3 regions of the Acidovorax sp. DW039 genome follow, and region 3 is predicted to be linked to each of the others. Evidence: riboswitches for the same ligand, from Rfam matches in the RefSeq annotation. Region 3 holds a riboswitch; each other region holds the start of a gene.
What was found. A riboswitch is a leader RNA that binds a small molecule or an ion and turns the genes downstream of it on or off. The one in region 3 is predicted to bind cobalamin.

Region 1: it holds a riboswitch for cobalamin, as region 3 does, so the genes downstream of both, cobM (precorrin-4 C(11)-methyltransferase) here and AACH87_RS16355 (TonB-dependent receptor) in region 3, are expected to answer to the same signal.
Region 2: it holds a riboswitch for cobalamin, as region 3 does, so the genes downstream of both, AACH87_RS13485 (TonB-dependent receptor) here and AACH87_RS16355 (TonB-dependent receptor) in region 3, are expected to answer to the same signal.

Annotation. Positions count from the first base shown of each region.
Region 1 covers NZ_AP029019.1:116,142-121,706, reverse strand. The annotation lists gene cbiE (precorrin-6y C5,15-methyltransferase (decarboxylating) subunit CbiE) at 1-410, opposite strand, end outside; gene AACH87_RS00535 (cobalt-precorrin-5B (C(1))-methyltransferase) at 407-1,549, opposite strand; gene AACH87_RS00530 (precorrin-8X methylmutase) at 1,563-2,300, opposite strand; gene AACH87_RS00525 (CbiX/SirB N-terminal domain-containing protein) at 2,297-3,346, opposite strand; gene cobM (precorrin-4 C(11)-methyltransferase) at 3,346-4,152, opposite strand; cobalamin riboswitch at 4,308-4,545, opposite strand; gene AACH87_RS00515 (alpha/beta hydrolase) at 4,562-5,565, opposite strand, start outside.
Region 2 covers NZ_AP029019.1:3,023,827-3,029,391, reverse strand. The annotation lists gene AACH87_RS13500 (sulfite exporter TauE/SafE family protein) at 1-768, opposite strand, end outside; gene AACH87_RS13495 (cell division protein ZapA) at 1,126-1,482, opposite strand; gene AACH87_RS13490 (DUF904 domain-containing protein) at 1,479-1,715, opposite strand; cobalamin riboswitch at 2,050-2,290, shown strand; gene AACH87_RS13485 (TonB-dependent receptor) at 2,375-4,264, shown strand; gene AACH87_RS13480 (cobyrinate a,c-diamide synthase) at 4,261-5,565, shown strand, end outside.
Region 3 covers NZ_AP029019.1:3,656,874-3,662,438, forward strand. The annotation lists gene AACH87_RS16350 (LysR substrate-binding domain-containing protein) at 1-931, shown strand, start outside; cobalamin riboswitch at 1,030-1,334, shown strand; gene AACH87_RS16355 (TonB-dependent receptor) at 1,573-3,729, shown strand; gene AACH87_RS16360 (ABC transporter substrate-binding protein) at 3,991-4,959, shown strand; gene AACH87_RS16365 (iron ABC transporter permease) at 4,965-5,565, shown strand, end outside.

The DNA.
Region 1 (5,565 bases), 1.3 Mb from region 3:
GCGTCCTTGCTGTGCACGGACACAATGCGCGCGTCCTGCCAGGCCAGGCCCAGGCGGGCGCAGGCCAGCTGCACGGTCGATAGATTGGGCAGCACCTCCACCGCCTCAATGCACAGGCGCGATGCAAGGTAGCTGGCAATGCCATGGCACAGCGGGTCGCCCGTGGCCAGCACCACGCTGGTCTGGCCTGCTTCACGCGCGGCAGCAATCCAGCCGGGCACGGCGCTGAGCTGGCCCGTCAAATCGCGGCGCTGGGCGTGGGGGGCAATGTCGTCGTCCAGCAGGGCCAGCGTGCGGCTGCCGCCCACCACCACATCGGCACGGCGCAGCAGGGCCAGGGCGGTGGGGCTCAGGCTGGCAGCGCCATCGTCCAGCACGCCGATCACTCGGCAAGGTTGAGGGTCGGTCATGTCGATGGGAAAAGAGTTGAATCGGCTTCGGCCATCTTCTGGCCGTCAAAGTCGCACACCAGCACCTGCAGACGGAACTTGCCGCCGTAGCGGTCAGGGGCCATCAGGGTGCGCACCACGGCCTGGGCCAGCGCTTCATGAAAGGCCGTGGCCAGGCCCAGGGCCTGCATGCGCTCGGCAGCAAAGCGGGCGGTTTCGGCAGCGGCAATCTCGGCGCATACCTCGGGCGGGGCGCCAATGCTGGCGGCCAGCTGGGCGAGCAGCTCGGTGTCCACTTCGGCGCGGTTGGCGTGGGTGATGGTTTCGCCCTGGGCGATTTTGGTCAGCTTGCCCACCATGCCGCCAATGACGACTTCGGTCAGCCCCTGGGCCACGGCTTCATCGAGCGCATAGCGCAGGAAGTCGCCCATCTGCACAAAGCAGGCAGGGGGCAGCGCGGCGCGCTCTTTCATCGCAAACTGCTCGGTGCGCCCGCCTGTGGTGAGCACCACCACGCCGTGGCCCAGCGTGGCCGCCACCTGCACGCCCTGCACCACGCTGGCGCGGTAGGCCGAGGTGGAATACGGCTTGACGATGCCGGTGGTACCCAGGATGGAGATGCCCCCCAGAATGCCCAGGCGGGCGTTGAGCGTCTTGCGCGCCATCTCCACGCCCTGGGGTACGGAGATGGTCACTTCGAGCCCCGCATGGGCCAGCAGCGGTGCCCCTGCAGCGCGCACGTTGTCTTCAATGTTGCGGCGGGGCACGGGGTTGATGGCCGGACCGCCCACTTCCAGACCCAGCCCGGCCATGGTGACCGTGCCCACACCAAAACCGCCACACAGGCGCACCACACCGGCCTCGCCGGGCAGCACGCGCACATCGGCGGTGAGGTGGGCCTTGTCGGTGCAATCGGGGTCGTCGCCTGCGTCCTTGATGACCATGGCGTGGGCCGTGGCCGGTACATCGGGAGTGCTGACATCGCAGCGGCCGTCGTTCACCGCAAAGCGCACCGTATCGCCGTTGGGCAACAGGCAATCCACCACCTCAGGTACCGCGCCGTGCACCAGGCCCAACACGGCCGCACGCGCAGCGGCTGCAGAGCAGGCCCCGGTGGTGAAGCCGGTGCGGGTGCCACGGCGAACGGTTTTTTCCATCATGGCCGCAGTGCCTTCACGCGTGCAGGCCCGTTTGCGCCAACGGTGCAGTCTGTGCGGCCTGCGTGGCGGCCTGCGCCACCAGCGCCTTCTGGCGCGACTCCGCCAGGGCCAGCAAAGCGTGCAATGCAGCCACCACCAGCGTAGAGCCGCCCTTGCGGCCGCGGATCACGATCCAGGGCACTTCGCTTTGCGCGGCAATCAGGTCCTTGGATTCCGCGGCAGACACAAAGCCCACCGGCATGCCCACGACGAGTGCCGGGCGCACGCCCTCCTCTGCAATCAGGCGAGCCAGCTCGATGAGCGCCGTGGGTGCGTTGCCAATGCCGACGATGGCACCCTGCAGCAAGCCCAGGCGGTGGGCTTTGCGCATGGCCTGCACGGCACGGGTAGTGTCCTGCTGCTGGGCCAGCAGCACTACGTCCGCGTCCGAGATGAACTGGTGGGTGTGCATGCCAAAGTGCGCCAGACGCGGAATGGACAGGCCCGAGCAGATCATTTCCACATCGGCCACTACCGGCGTGCCGCCGCGCAGCATGGCGGTGATGCCAGCGTGCACGGCCTGCGGGTGAAAGTCCGTGAGGCCGTTGAAGTCGAAGTCCGCATTCGCGTGGATCATGCGGCGCACGATGGGCCACTGCTCTGCGGTGTAGCTGTGCGCCTGGACCTCTGCGTCAATGATGGCAAAGCTGTCGTGCTCGATGGCCTGACCCGCACGCGTGAGCTGTTCGGTGACCGTGTTGATGGTGCTCATGCCGCTTGCCCCTCGGCATGGACGGGGTGGTGGACAGCATGGACATGCCCATGTTCGTGGTCATGCCCGTGATGGTGGGCGGGGCTATGGTCGTGTGCATGGTCATGCGCAGGCCCATGGCTGTGCACATGCACCACCGCCTCTGTGGCCGGTGCGTGGGCATGCGTATGTTCGTGGCTGTGCCCATGGCCCAGGTCATGGGCAATCTCGCGGTACTTGCAGCCATCGCAGGGCAGCTTGGCATCGGCCACGCCCGCGCGCAGGTCGGCCACGCGCTGCTCCAGCAGGGCAAAGATTTCTTTTTCAAACCCGAAGTACGAAGACTGGGCAAACCGCACCTGCGGGTACTGCTGGCGCAGGTGATCCACCTGGCGGGCAATGCGCTGCATGAGCGTGCCGGTGAACAGGTAGTACGGCAACACCACCACCTGCTTCATGCCCAGCATCACCTGCCGCTGCACAGCGCGCTCCAGGCGCGGCCAGGTGATGCCGGTGAAGGCCAGGTCCACCAGTTCGTGGTCCGTCTCCTCCATCAGCCAGCGAGCCATCTTGGCGACATCGCCATTGGCCTGGCGGTCAGACGAGCCGCGCCCCAGCAGCACAACGCCGGTGGTGGTGGGGTCAGGCATGTCCAGCTCGCTCATGCACTTGCGCAGGTTGCGGCGCAGCACATCCAGGATGGGGTCGCATGCGGTGAGGTGCGGGCCATACAGAAATTCGGTGCCGGGGCAGTGTTCACGGGCATGCTCAATGGCCTCGGGAATCTCCATCTTCACGTGGCCTGCCGCGTTCAGGATGAGCGGCAGCACCAGCACGCGGCGGGCGTTGCGTGCGGCGTGCAGCAAGCCGTCGTGCAGGCTGGGGGGCGCAAACTCGATGAAGCACACCTCGATATTCCAGCTGGGCTGGCGTGTGCGCCACTGGGCCACAAAGCGGTGGATTTCGTCATTGCCCTCGGGCTCGCGCGAGCCGTGGCCGATGAGCAGGATGGTGTCTTCGTGGCGTGCGCCGTGGTGTGTACCGAGGGGCGTGGCTGGGGTTTGCATCAGGAAGTCTCCGTGGGCGTGGCAGGCACACTGGCCTTGCGAAAGCGGTGGGTGAAGCTGGCGTCGTACAGCTTGGACTTGGCGAGCGTGGGCCAGTGGCGCGCACCCAGGTTGGGGCTGGCAATCACCATGGCCTGGCTGACCACCTTGGCGTCGCGGCAGCGCTGGCGGATGTCGGCCAGCGTGCCGCGGATGATGAGTTCCTCACCCGGCCAGCTGGCCTTGTGCACCACGAGCATGGGGGCGTCATCAGCCCAGCCCGCGGTGCGCAATTGCTCCTGCACCTTGTGCAGCAGGGTGATGGACAGAAAGATGCACAGCGTGCAGTGGTGGCGCGCCAGTTCGGCCAGCGACTCACCTTCGGGCATGGGCGTGCGGCCTTCCACGCGGGTGAAGATCACGCTCTGCGTGACTTCGGGCAGCGTGAAACTCTCCACCGCGGCTGCCGCAGATGCCATGGCCGAGGACACGCCAGGCACCACCCGCACAGGCACCCCCGCGGCATCGAGCGGCTGCACCACTTCAATCAGCGCGCCATACAAGGCAGGGTCGCCCGTCTGAAGGCGGATGACCACGGCGTGCTGCTGTGCCTGGGCGATAAGCCATGCGGCCATCTGCTCCAGCGTCATGTCCTTGCTGTCAGCAATGGTGCAGCCAGGTGGGGCCCAGCGGGTCACGGCCTCGTTGACCAGCGAACCTGCAAACAGGATGGCTCCTGCGCGCTCAATCAGGGAACGGCCCTTGACGGTGATGAGCTCCGGATCGCCCGGGCCCGCGCCCACAAACCAGACGGTACCGACCGTCATGGCTGGCGCCAGCCCCAGCTGCCCATGGATACGCCATGACCCGCCAAATGCTGCGCCGCTGGCTCCATCGCCAGCACAAAGAAATTCAACATGAAAACGACCCGGACTGACCCAGACCCCTGCCTCCCCGCAGGTTCTGTGAAATGGGTGGGCACGTGGCTCACCCGCTTGTCGGCCGGTCTCCGGGCTGGCGAGATGTTCCTGCGAATCCTTCCCAGGCTCTCGGAACCCAGTGGACATGTGACGCAGGCTGAAGGCATGCAGCCTTCTCTCGCTTACCGTTGCGGGGGCAGCTCAGGTTAAGGGCGACTCGTGGTGCGCCGCGCTCTCCTGATTCCCGTTTAACTGTGCCGTTGCAATAACGGCACGAGCACCAACGGGGGCGAGTATAGGGCCTGCAGGGAAAGGGTCAACGCAAAGTCAAATGGGCACAAAGACCGCTCTGGGGTGTTCGCCCCCAGCTTTCCAGTGCAGACCAAAGCCGCTGCACGCCATCCACGCCCGCTGTCTGCAGGCCATGGTCGGCTCCTGGCACCCGCAGCGCGCAATAGGGTGCATGGCGGTGTGAAGCCTGCTGCGCGAATTGTTCGTAGGCGGTGGGAGGCACCAGCTCATCGGCATCACCCCATGCTTGCAGCAAGGGCCACGGGCCCTGCAGCAACGGCTGCTGCACGGGCCACTGCCAGAGATCCCGCCAGTAGCGCAGGCTGCGCCCCTGTAGCACCTGCGAGTCCGGCCGCGGGCCTGCCTGGGCGCGGGCGAGTGCTTCCCAGTCCGCCAGATGGCCCATGCGCTCGGCCTGCATCTGACCAGCGTCGCGCGGGTCCAGCCCACTGCTGGCAATCATGACCACCCCGGCGGGTGCTGGGGCGACTGCCTCAGCCAGGGAGGGAAGCAGCTCTGCACCCTCTGAGATGCCCACCAGCAACCAGGGCACAGAGGGCGCTTCTGCAGCGTGCGCCTGGATGAGCTGGCGCAGCGCCACACGGGCGTGTGCACTCCACCATGCCAGGCTGTCAGAGGCGACAAAGGACCGGGAACATTGGTGGGATGGTGTTGCATCGGCCGGATGCACGCCGGGCTTGTGTAGCACCGTCACCTGCGCATGCAAAAGCCCTCGAAAGTAGCGGTCTGCCACCGCCCCCATGCCCGCGCAGCCCGAGCCGGGAATGACCACCACGCGATAACGCAGCGGGGGAACCACCGGCCCGCGCTGCAGGGCCCACACGGTCTGGCCCTGTGCTCCGGGCAGTTGAGCGGCTGCAAAACGGCTGGGGGCTTCCGAGGCTCTGTCTGCAGGGCAATCCAGCATATTCATCCGCTGGCCGGTGGCGGGTGAAGAACATCCCGACAGCACTGCGGGCACAGCAGAAACAGCCAACAAAAAGGCCAGCACGAGGCTGGCCTGGACAA
Region 2 (5,565 bases), 630 kb from region 3:
AAGCAGGCTGGCGAACACGCGTTTGAGCTTTTTGACAGGAAGGTTGTGAGCCGCTTTCGCTCCCAAAGGCGCGGTGAGCACACTGCAAGTGGCAATCACACCCAACGCCGGCAACCACAGATAACCCAGCGAACCGGCGGGCAGATCGGCAACCGACTGCCCGCCCACCACATAGCCCACCACATTGGCCAGTGCGATGGGAAAACCCAGTGCTGCACTGGTTGCCACCGCGTTATGAATGGGGACGTTGCACCATGTCATGAAGGGCACGCTGACAAAGCCCCCTCCTGCACCCACCAGCCCTGAAAGAAAACCAATCACGCCCCCGGCGCCCAACTGGCCTGCTGTGCCTGGCATCTGGCGGCTGGGCGCGGGCTTCTTGTCCAGAAACATTTGCGTGGCAGAGAAGCTGACGAACAGGCCAAAGAAGACTGCCAGGAAAGAGCCTTTGAGCAGTGCGAACACGCCCAGACTTGCTGCAAACCCGCCGAGCACAATGCCCGGTGCAAGCTTGGTCACGATGTCCCAGCGAACCGCTCCGCGCTTGTGGTGTGCGCGGACGCTGGATACCGAGGTGAACACGATGGTGGCCATGGATGTGGCAATCGCCATCTTCACTGCCAGGTCTGGGGCAACCTGTCTGGCACCGAGGATGTATGTGAGGAAAGGCACCAGCAGCATGCCTCCGCCAATACCCAGCAACCCTGCCAGAAAACCCGTGCACAGGCCCAGTGCGCCCAGTTCAATGATCAAGAGGGGATCGAGCATGGCAGACCTGCAGAGGCTGAGGGAACTGCTGCCGCAGAACTGACGGATGCAGGGGCAGCAATGGATGAAATAAGGTGTCTGCGGACGCCACCGGACCGGCATCCTGAACCGGGGGTTCAGGTGGGCGAGGGCAGTCTGACGTTGGGTTCATCTGACGCGAGACGATCACGCTCATCAGGCGATGTACCAAGCCCGTGCTCAGTGAGCATTGGTTCAAGGAAATATAAAGCCCGGCAACGCCGCAGACGTTGCCATTGTAGGTCTTTCACAGGGCGGGTGGCGGCAAAATCTGCGTTGACCGTGCAGGCTTTGTGAACGCCGTGTCTTGCGCCAGCACCCGCCTTTGCGGGAGCCGGTTCAGAGCAACTGGCCGTCTTGCTCCAGCGCTTGGTCCAGGCGCGCCAACAAGGAGTCGAGCCGCGCCTGTTCCTCTGCACTTGGCGTGGACGTCACGGCACCGGGGTTGAACTGCGCTGCTGCCGCAGGCGAAGGCGCTGCCGCCAGGGCCGCAGCGTCCCGGTCCGCAATTTCGAAGGCCAGATTCAAGGCCGCCAGCACGGCGATGCGTTCACGGGCCCGCACCTTGCCTGCGTCGCGGATGCGGGTCATGGCCGTGTCCACCCTTTCCACGGCGTCGAGAAGGCGAGACTCTTGTCCCTCCGGACAGGCCAGCAGGTAGCTTTGCTGGAGGATCTGCACCTCGATCTGCTTCATTCAGGGTCCTTGGGTGTGAGGGGGGCTGGCGCTGTGGACGAGGGCAGGCGCTCCAGCAGCGCATCCACGCGCGCACGCGCGGCATTCAGGCGCGACTTGAGCGAGTCCCGTTCCTGGGTGAGGGTGCGCACCTGATCGGACAGCAACGCATTGGTGCGCTGCAATTCAGCGTGTCGCAACAGCAGGCGCTCAACACGCTCTGCGATCTGATCGGTGGTGGAGGGTTCTGCCATACAACCCTCGATTGTAGAGTCGTCCGTTTCCAGCCGTACCCATCGAGGCCCTAAGAACCTGTTCAAAATCTTTTTGGGGATCGCATTGGAGTGCAATCGGGATGAGTGGATGCAACGGATGCGCCGCATGGGCTCGTGCCCATGCAAGCAGCCGGGGCGTCCAATCGCCCAATTTCACTCCAACCCTTCGGGCAAGTGGCTTGCCGGGCGGTCTGCGTTGTTGCACCGCTTGCCAATAGCACGGGCTATTGGCGGCGCGCTGCGCCTAGCAGCCCATCCCCTAGCCGGGCGCCCGGCAAGACACTTGTGCGACCCCAAAAAGATCTTGAACAGGTTCTAGAATCGGCGAGTTGGTGCTCGCAGACTGGTTCACAGGCTGCAGTTCAACGGGAAGCAGGAAGGTTTGCCCGCACCATGGGATGCCCGGCCTGCGCTGCCCCCGCAACGGTCAGCGGACGGATCGATTGATCCTCTCTTCACACATCACGCCACTGGGTGCCTTGAACAAGCGTCTGGGAAGGCGGTGGAGGGTGTTTCCGCCAGCCCGGATACCGGCCAACACGGTGGCTGCGTCGATGCAATGCATCACAGCGCAGCCGTATCACCCACATGCTGGCGGGGAGGCCGGCACGGGTTGTTTGTCGTTTGTGTTTCCCATGATGAAGTTCTCTACACCTTGCGTTCGCACCCAGGTGCTTCCGTCCCTGCGTCCCTTGTGGTTCGCCCTGGCATCTGCGGGGCTGTGCGCAGCGTCCCTGACTGTCCACGCCCAGAACGTTTCCGAAACAGTCCAACTGGCTCAAAACCTGCGTTCGCCATCGATGTCTGAAATGGTGGTGGCTGCTACACGCACCGAGCAGCCATTGTCTGACCTGGTGGCGGATGTCTCCATCGTGGACCGTGACAGCATCGAGCGCAGCGGTGCCACTGGTCTTGGCGATTTGCTGGCCCGTCTGCCTGGGGTAGAGATGTCCCGCAATGGTGGCCCAGGCACGACCACCAGCCTGTTCCTGCGTGGCGCTGAAACCCGCTTTACTGCTGTCTACATCGATGGCGTGCGCATGGATTCGCAATCCACCGGCGGCGCCGCCTGGGAGACGATTCCACTCGGGTTGATTGACCGCATCGAAGTGCTGCGGGGGCCTGCTGGCGCGGTTTACGGGTCTGACGCCATGGGTGGGGTGATCCAGATTTTTACCAAGCGTGGCGAAAAGGGCGTCGCGCCTTTCGTTTCCGTGGGTGTGGGTAACCGTGCCACCACCAAGCTGGAAGCCGGTGTGAGTGGCGCCAGCGGCACGGTGGACTACTCGCTGGGGCTCATGCGCGACGAAAGCGATGGCTTCAATGCCCGACCCGTTGCAGGCCAGAACCCCGACAAGGACGGTTACCGCAACACGGCCGGCAATGCACGCCTCGGTCTGCAATTGAACTCGGCCCACAGGCTTGAAGGCTCGCTTATGGTGGGCGACACCAACAGCGGATACGACAGCGGCCTGGGCAAGGATGACCGCAACCTGCACACCATGCACGCACTGGGTCTGAACTGGCTCGCGCAGTGGAGCACTGCTTACAAGACCCGCCTGAGCATCACCGACTCGCGCGACAAGTACGAAACAACACCCACGGTCTACCTGTCGGATACCCGCCTGCGCGGCTATCTGTTCCAGAACGAATGGCGCCAGGGCGCGCACCTGATCACCGCGGCTTTGGAGCGCCGTGAAGACCACCTGGAGAACAAGCCCATCGACCGCGATCGTTCGCAAAACGCACTGGCTTTGGGTTATGGCTTCAATGCGGGGGGGCACACCATCCACGTCAATGCCCGGCATGACGATGACAGCGAGTTTGGTGGCAAGAACACCGGCAGCGTAGCCTATGGCTACGCCATCACGCCCCAGTGGCGTGCTACGGCCTCGGTGGGCACGGCCTTCCGTGCGCCCACGTTGTACCAGCGCTTCAGCCAGTACGGCGTTGCCTCGCTGCGGCCAGAGTCTGCGCGCAATGCGGAACTGGGCTTGCGTTACGCGCAGGGGGACAGCAGCTTGTCGGCCGTGGCCTATCGCAACCGCGTTACCAACCTGATCAGCTTTGTGGGCGCATCGGCATGCTCGCCGCTGCAAACTCAGGGCTGCTACGCCAACACCGCCCGTGCCGAATACAAGGGCGTGACGCTGGCAGCGTCGCACCGTATCGGCACCGTGCAACTGCACGGCTCGCTTGACCTGCAGCGCCCGCGTGATCTGGACACAGGCAAGCAACTGGCCCGCCGTGCCAAGCACCACGGCACCTTCGGGGCAGACACGGTGATCGCTGGCTGGACGCTGGGGGCCGAAGTGCAGGCGTCGGGCCGCCGCTATGACACGGTGGCCAATACCAACGTGCTGGGTGGCTACACCCTGATCAACCTGTATGCCAGCACCCGCATTGCGCGCGACTACACCTTGCTGGCCCGCGTGGACAACCTGACCGACAAGGACTACCAGCTGGCCCGCACTTACGCCACCCCCGGCCGCACGCTGTTTGTGGGCCTGAAGTGGGCACCGCAGTGACATCCTCCGCTCCTTTGCAGGCCGCTGCCCGCTGCCCCGCCTTGTTGATTGCCGCCCCGGCCTCGGGGCAGGGCAAGACCACGGTGACGGCCGCGCTGGCGCGCTTGCATACGCGCCGGGGCCTGCGCGTGCAGGTCTTCAAGTGCGGGCCGGATTTTCTGGACCCGCACTGGCATCAGCTCGCGAGCGGCCAGCCAGTGCACCAGCTCGATCTGTGGATGAACGGCGAGGCCGACTGTCGCCAGCGTCTGTATGCCGCAGCGCAGAGCAACGACCTCATCCTCATCGAAGGTGTGATGGGGCTGTTCGACGGCACCCCCAGCGCGGCTGACCTGGCCCAGCACTTTGGCGTGCCGGTGCTGGCGGTGGTGGACGCATCGGCCATGGCGGGCACCTTTGGCGCGCTGGCCTTTGGCCTGCAGCATTACCGCCCTGGCATGCCCTGGGCGGGCGTGTTGGCCAACCGCGTGGGCAGCGAGCGCCATGCGCAGATGCTGCGCGACGGCCTGCGCGACAGCGCCGATTGGATGGGCGCACTGATGCGCGTGAGCCACGGCGATGCCGCCCCTGCCAGCAAAAAAGGCGCAGCCCTGCTGCCCGAACGCCACCTGGGCCTGGTGGCTGCGCATGAATTGGCCGACAGCGCCCAGCGGCTGGACGCCGCCGCCGATGCACTCGCTGCCACCCCGCTGGGCCAGATGAGCCCGCAAGACCTGCAGCGCTGGGCGGTGGATTTCCCTGCACCAGAAGACATTCAGCATGTGTCGCCCTTGCTGCAGGGCCGCACCGTGGCGGTGGGGCGCGATGCCGCGTTCTGCTTTACCTACGCCGCCAACCTGCAGACGCTGGAGCAACTGGGCGCGCGCGTGGTGTTCTTCTCTCCGCTGGATGACGCTGCCTTGCCCGACTGCGACGCCGTATGGCTGCCCGGCGGCTATCCCGAACTGCACGCCGACCGCATTGCCGCCAACACCGGCATGAAGGCCAGCCTGATGGCCCATGTGCTGCAGCGCAAGCCACTATGGGCCGAGTGCGGCGGCATGATGGCGCTGTTCGAATCCATCACCCATACCGATGGCACCCAGCATCCTGTCTGGGGCCTGCTGCCCGGCCACGTCACCGTACACCCACGGCTGGCAGCGCTGGGCCCTCAACAACTGGTGGTAGACGGGCACACCCTGCGCGGGCACACCTTCCACTACTCCACTGCGCAAAGCGATGCCCCGGTGGTGGCGCGCACCTCGCGGCCTGATGAGCCCGTGGCAGCCGATGCGGGTGAGGCGCTGTACCGCCTGGGCAGC
Region 3 (5,565 bases):
GGTGGCGCTGGCGGAGTGCGGCAGTGTGCGGGCTGCAGCGCGAGCGCTGGGGGTGACGCAAGCCGCCGTCACCCAGGGCCTGCGAGAGCTGGAGGAGGCGCACCGCCTGCCGCTGTTTCAGCGCCATAGCAGCGGCATGGTGCTCACGCACGCGGGGCAGGTGCTGCTGCGCCACGCACAGTTGGTCACCGGGCAGCTGGAACAGGCCGAGGCAGAAATGGCCGCCCTGCGCGACCCGCAGGCCCACATGCGCCTGGCAGTGGCGGTCACGCCGTGGATTGCGCACAGCCTGCTGCCCACGGTGCTCGCCAGCTTCCGCGCGGAACTGCCCCAGGTGCGACTGGAGCTGTTTGAGGGTTTGTCTGCCGTGGCGTTGCCTCGTCTGCGCGAAGGCAGCATCGACCTGCTGATTGGCCGTGTGCCCACTGGCAGCGCTGCGCAAGACCTGCACGCCACGCCGCTCTTTCGCTACGAAGCTGCCGTGGTGGCACGCACCGGGCACCCGCTGGTGCAGGCCAGGTCGCTGCACGAGCTGCATGACTGTGACTGGCTGCTGAACTACACGCCCAGCGAAGAGAGCGGCATTTTTGAAAAGCTCTTTTTGCGGCACGGCATCGCGGTGCCCACGCGGCGCATTCACCTCGTGCACTCTGCCTCTTTGCTGCTGCACCTGGTGGCGCACAGTGACATGGTGTCGTTCTGTCCCTGGCCCCTGATTGAGACCGAAGGCCCGGCGGGCCGCATTACGCCTCTGCGCTTGAGTGAACCCTTTGAGCCCCACGTGGCAGGAGTGCTGCAACGCGGCCACGGCCCACTGCCCTTTGTGGCCCAGCGTTTTGTGGCACACCTGCTACGGCAGGTGCATGCGTGCCGCGAAACCACCGACCCGCAGTTACAACGCGTGTTCCGCTCCATCGACGTGCTGGAGTAGCACGCGCCCAGTGCAGCAAGCAAAAGGGCTGCGCGTATACTGCGCCCGCCTTCGCTGGGACGCGCTGCATCGCATCAGATGGATGCGGCAAGCCTCTCGAAGCACACCGTGCAACAGGTGTCTGCATGTCTCATGCAGAGTAAACGGGAACAAGGTGACTGCGCAAAGCCCCATGGCTTCATGGAGGTCTGGACCGCACACTCCTTGGCTGCCCCCGCAACGGTAAGCAAAGACAGCCCCCATCGCACACAGGCCTCGCGGTCTGCGTGCATCCACTGAGCGCCTACGTGGTCTGCCCCCGGCAGATGCGCGGCGCGCTTGGGAAGGAGGGGGTCTGGTCAGAACGCTTCTGCGATCTGGCCCTTTGTAAGCCCGGATACCGGCCTGCTGCTTTGGAGCGACTCACACAACCCCCCTGGCGTCGTTGTCCCGTCTTGCCGTACTGCTTGTACTGCCTGCGACGGAACGCCTAGCCAGGGCCGCTTCGCTGGCTTGTGTGAGCCGCTCTTCGTCGCGCATCTCCTTCGGAGGGTGCGCATACCAGCCGCCTGCGGGGTGCAGGCAGTGATGCAGCAAGCCCTGCCCGGCGGGTGGCGGCGTGCGCGTTGCTGTCGCTTCAGGTGGCCTAACCTGTTTTTGTCATGCAACGCCAACATACTGTTCTCTCTTCATCGGCTGCTGCTTCGCGCACCAGCCACCACGCACTCTTCAAGCCTTTCAAGCCATTGATGCCCTTGGCGCACAGCGCCATCGCAGCGGCCACCCTGGCGTGCTGCGCTGCAGCAGCTCAGACCACGCTACCCAGCGTAGATGTCACCGAGCCTGCCGAACGCGCAGGCCTGCGGCTACAGCAGGCGAGCACCACGGGTACACGCACGGGCCTTGCCGTGCGCGAAGCCCCGATGAGTATGGATGGCGTGTCAGACCTGCAACTGCAGGAGCGGGGCGACACGGCGGTGACCGAAGCCATCACCCGCACCGTGGGCCTGACGGCGGCAGGCTCGCCGGGCAATGGCGGGCTGGCCTTCAGCAGCCGGGGCTTTTTTGGGGCCAACTCCGTGGGTGTGGCCGAGGACGGCGTTGCCGCCGGGGTGGCTGCAGGCACCATCTCCTACCCGTCTGACACCTGGGGCTATGAGCGCATGGAAGTGCTGCGCGGCCCGGCCTCGCTCATGTACGGCAGCGGCACCGTGGGCGCGACCCTCAACGCCGTGCGCAAGGCCCCCAGCCGCGAGCGCACCACTGAAGTGCTGCTGGCAGGCGGCACGAAAGAGGCCGCCCGTGCAGGCGTGGGTGCCACCGGGCCACTGGGCGAATCAGCCAGCTACCGCATCGATGCCTACGGCAGCCAGGCCGATGGCGACCGGGCATTGAGCTTCAGCCAGTCGGGCAAATTCATGGGCACGCTGCGGCTGCAGCCCCGGGCAGATCTGCAGATAGACCTGGTGGCCGACCGCGCCACCCAGGAGCCCGCCCGGTACTGGGGCACCCCCGGGGTCAATGGCCGGGTAGCTGCAGAGCTGGCTGGAGAGAACTACAATGCCAGTGACAGCATCATCCGCTACGAGGACACCCGCCTGCGCGCCAAGGTGCAGTGGCAGGCGAGCGACGCACTGACGCTGCGCAACGAAACCTATTACTTCAAAACCGACCGGCACTGGCGCAACATTGAGGCCTACAGCTTCAACCCCGCGGCGGGCACGGTCACACGGTCTGACTACCTGGAAATCCTGCACCACCTGGAGCAGACCGGTAACAACGTCAGTGCAGCGGGCCGCTCGGGCGCACACCGTTGGGTGGTGGGCTGGGACGCCGTGCGGTCCAGCTTCACGCACACCAACAATGCGCCCTATGGCGGCACCTCTACGGTCTCGGCCATTAACCCCGTGCAGGGCACCTGGGCCAGCCCCGACGCCACGCTGCCCAAGTACGACACGAGCCTGACCCAGCATGCGGTGTATGCGGAAGATGCGTGGACACTGGCACCTCAGTGGCTGGCCTTGGTGGGCCTGCGCCACGATGCCTACCGCTATGACCGGCAGGAACTGCAGGCAGGAACCCGGTTTGACAAGCAGATGGGCGGCACGTCTGCGCGGGGTGGTCTCACCTACCGCTGGGATGACCGCACCAGCGTCTATGCGCAGGTGAGCACGGGCTATGACCCGGTGACCGCGTTGATCAGCCTCAACCTGGCCAACCGCGACTTCCAGCTCAGCCGCGGCACGCAGACCGAAGTGGGCATCAAGCAGTCCATCCAGCAAGGTCTGGGCGAATGGACATTGGCCGTATTCAACATCGATAAAAAGAACATCGTCACGCGCGACCCGGCACGGCCTTCTGTCTCTGTGCAAGGCGGGCAGCAATCCTCACGCGGGGTGGAATGGACCGCAGTGGTGCAAGCCACCCGCGCCTTGCGGCTGGAGGGCAACCTGGCGCTGGTGGACGCGCAGTTCGACACGCTGCTGGAGGCCGGTGGCAACCGGGCCGGTAACCGCCCAGCCAACGTGCCCCGCCAAAGCGCCAACCTGTGGGCGCACTACCGCACCGGGGCGTGGCAACTCTCCAGCGGCTTACGCCATGTAGGCCAGCGGTTTGCCGACAACGCCAACAGCGTGCAGTTGCCTGCCTACACCCTGTGGGATGCGGCGGTGCATTACCAGGTCAGCCCGCAGGCGACCGTCAGCCTGGTGGCACGCAACCTGGCAGACAGGCGCTACGTCAGCGCCAGCTACGGCGACAACCAGTTCCTGCTGGGCCAAGGCCGCCGACTGGAGCTGGCCGTGCACTGGCGGTTCTGACCCGGCGCAACACATCACCGGGAACACAGGCACAAGGGGCAGCCTGCAGGTTTGCTGCCCTTGCCCCATTCCCTTGCTGCTACGCCCCCAACACGCCAAACCTGGGGGGCACTCCATGGGACTATGCACATGCGCTTATTCACCAGAACTCAGACTGCACAACCGCCCACAACATGGCTGTGGGCCGCGTCAGCGCTGCTGACCGCCACATTGGTAGCGTGCACCCAGTCGGCCCCAGACGGCACACCCACCGCCTCTGGCATGCAAAAGCATGCAGAAGTGACATCCGAGCCCGTCACGGTGCAGGTGTGCGGCACGCCCGTCACCTACCCACGCGCCCCCGAGCGGGCCGTGACGCACGATGTCAACATCACCGAGATGCTGCTGTTTCTGGGCTTGCAAGACCGCTGGGTGGGCTACAGCGGCATACCCGCCCGCAAGGAAATGTGGACTCCCTACCAATCTTTGCTGGCCGCACGCCCCAACCTGTCGAGCCAAGGGATGAACCTGGAGGCGATGCTGGGCGTGTCGGCGGACTTTGTGTTTGCGGGATGGAACTATGGGTTTCGCCAAGGCCAGGTCACGCCCCAGGTTTTGCAGCAGCACGGCATGGCTTCGTATGTGCTCAGCGAGTCGTGCATCCGCGTGGGGCCGCGCCCCAGGGTGGGCATAGAGGACACCTTGGCTGACCTGCGCAACCTGGCGAAGATCTTCCGCATCACCGCTAGGGCCGAGCCCCAGGTGCAGGCCCTGGAGCGAGATTTGCAGGATCTGCGTGCGCGCATGCAAGCCAAGCCAGCAGTGCAGGGGCGGCGAGGGCAGCAGGAGCCACAGGGGCCGACCCCGCGCCCTCGCGTGTTTGTGTACGACAGCGGGCAGGACATCCCCATGACCTCGGGCCGCTACGGCATGCCCCAGGCGCTGATTGAGGAGGCAGGCGGGCGCAACATTTTTGATGACATCGCCAGCAACTGGCCCCACGCCAACTGGGAAGACGTGGTGCAGCGCAACCCCGAATGGATTGTGGTGGTGGACTATGGCGAGCCCAGCGCACAGGGCAAGATCGAGTTCCTGCTGCGCAAGCCCGAACTGCAGACGGTGGACGCCGTGCGCCACCACCGCTTCATCACCCTGAGTTATGCCGAGGCCACGCCCAGCCCGCGCAACGTGGCTGCGGCCCGCACCCTGGCCAATGCACTGCACCCCGAGCGCATGGCGGCGCCGCGTTGACCGCCATGCCCCACACCCCTACCCACACCCGCATGCGCTCCACTGCCCTGCCCTGGCAATGGGCGGCACTGGCTCTGGCATTGCTGGTGACCATGGTCATGGCCACCACCTGGGGCAGTGTGGACATTGCCCCGCGCACCGTGGCACAGATGGTCTGGCACCAGTGGCTCCAGGTCTGGGGCATGGATGCCGCAGACCCATCCCCCTGGTCTGCGCAGCATTTCCAGATTGTCTGGATGATCCGCCTGCCCCGGGTGCTGATGGCCGCGCTGGCCGGGGCCGCCCTGGCGCTGGTGGGCGTGGTCATGCAGGCCATGGTGCGCAACCCGATTGCCGACCCGTATCTGCTGGGCGTGTCCTCCGGGGCTTCGGTGGGGGCGGTGTCGGTGCTGGCGTTTGGCGCGGGGGCCTGGGCGGGCCTGTGGGCCATCAACCTGGCGGCCTTTGCCGGGGCCCTGGTGGCCACGCTGGTGGTGTACCGCATTGGCTGGACGGGCCAGCGCCTGCACATGACGCGACTGGTGCTGGGCGGCGTGGCCGTGGGCTATGTGCTGGCGGGGGTGACGAGCCTCATCACGCTCCTGTCGGCCCAGCGCGACCTGGCCA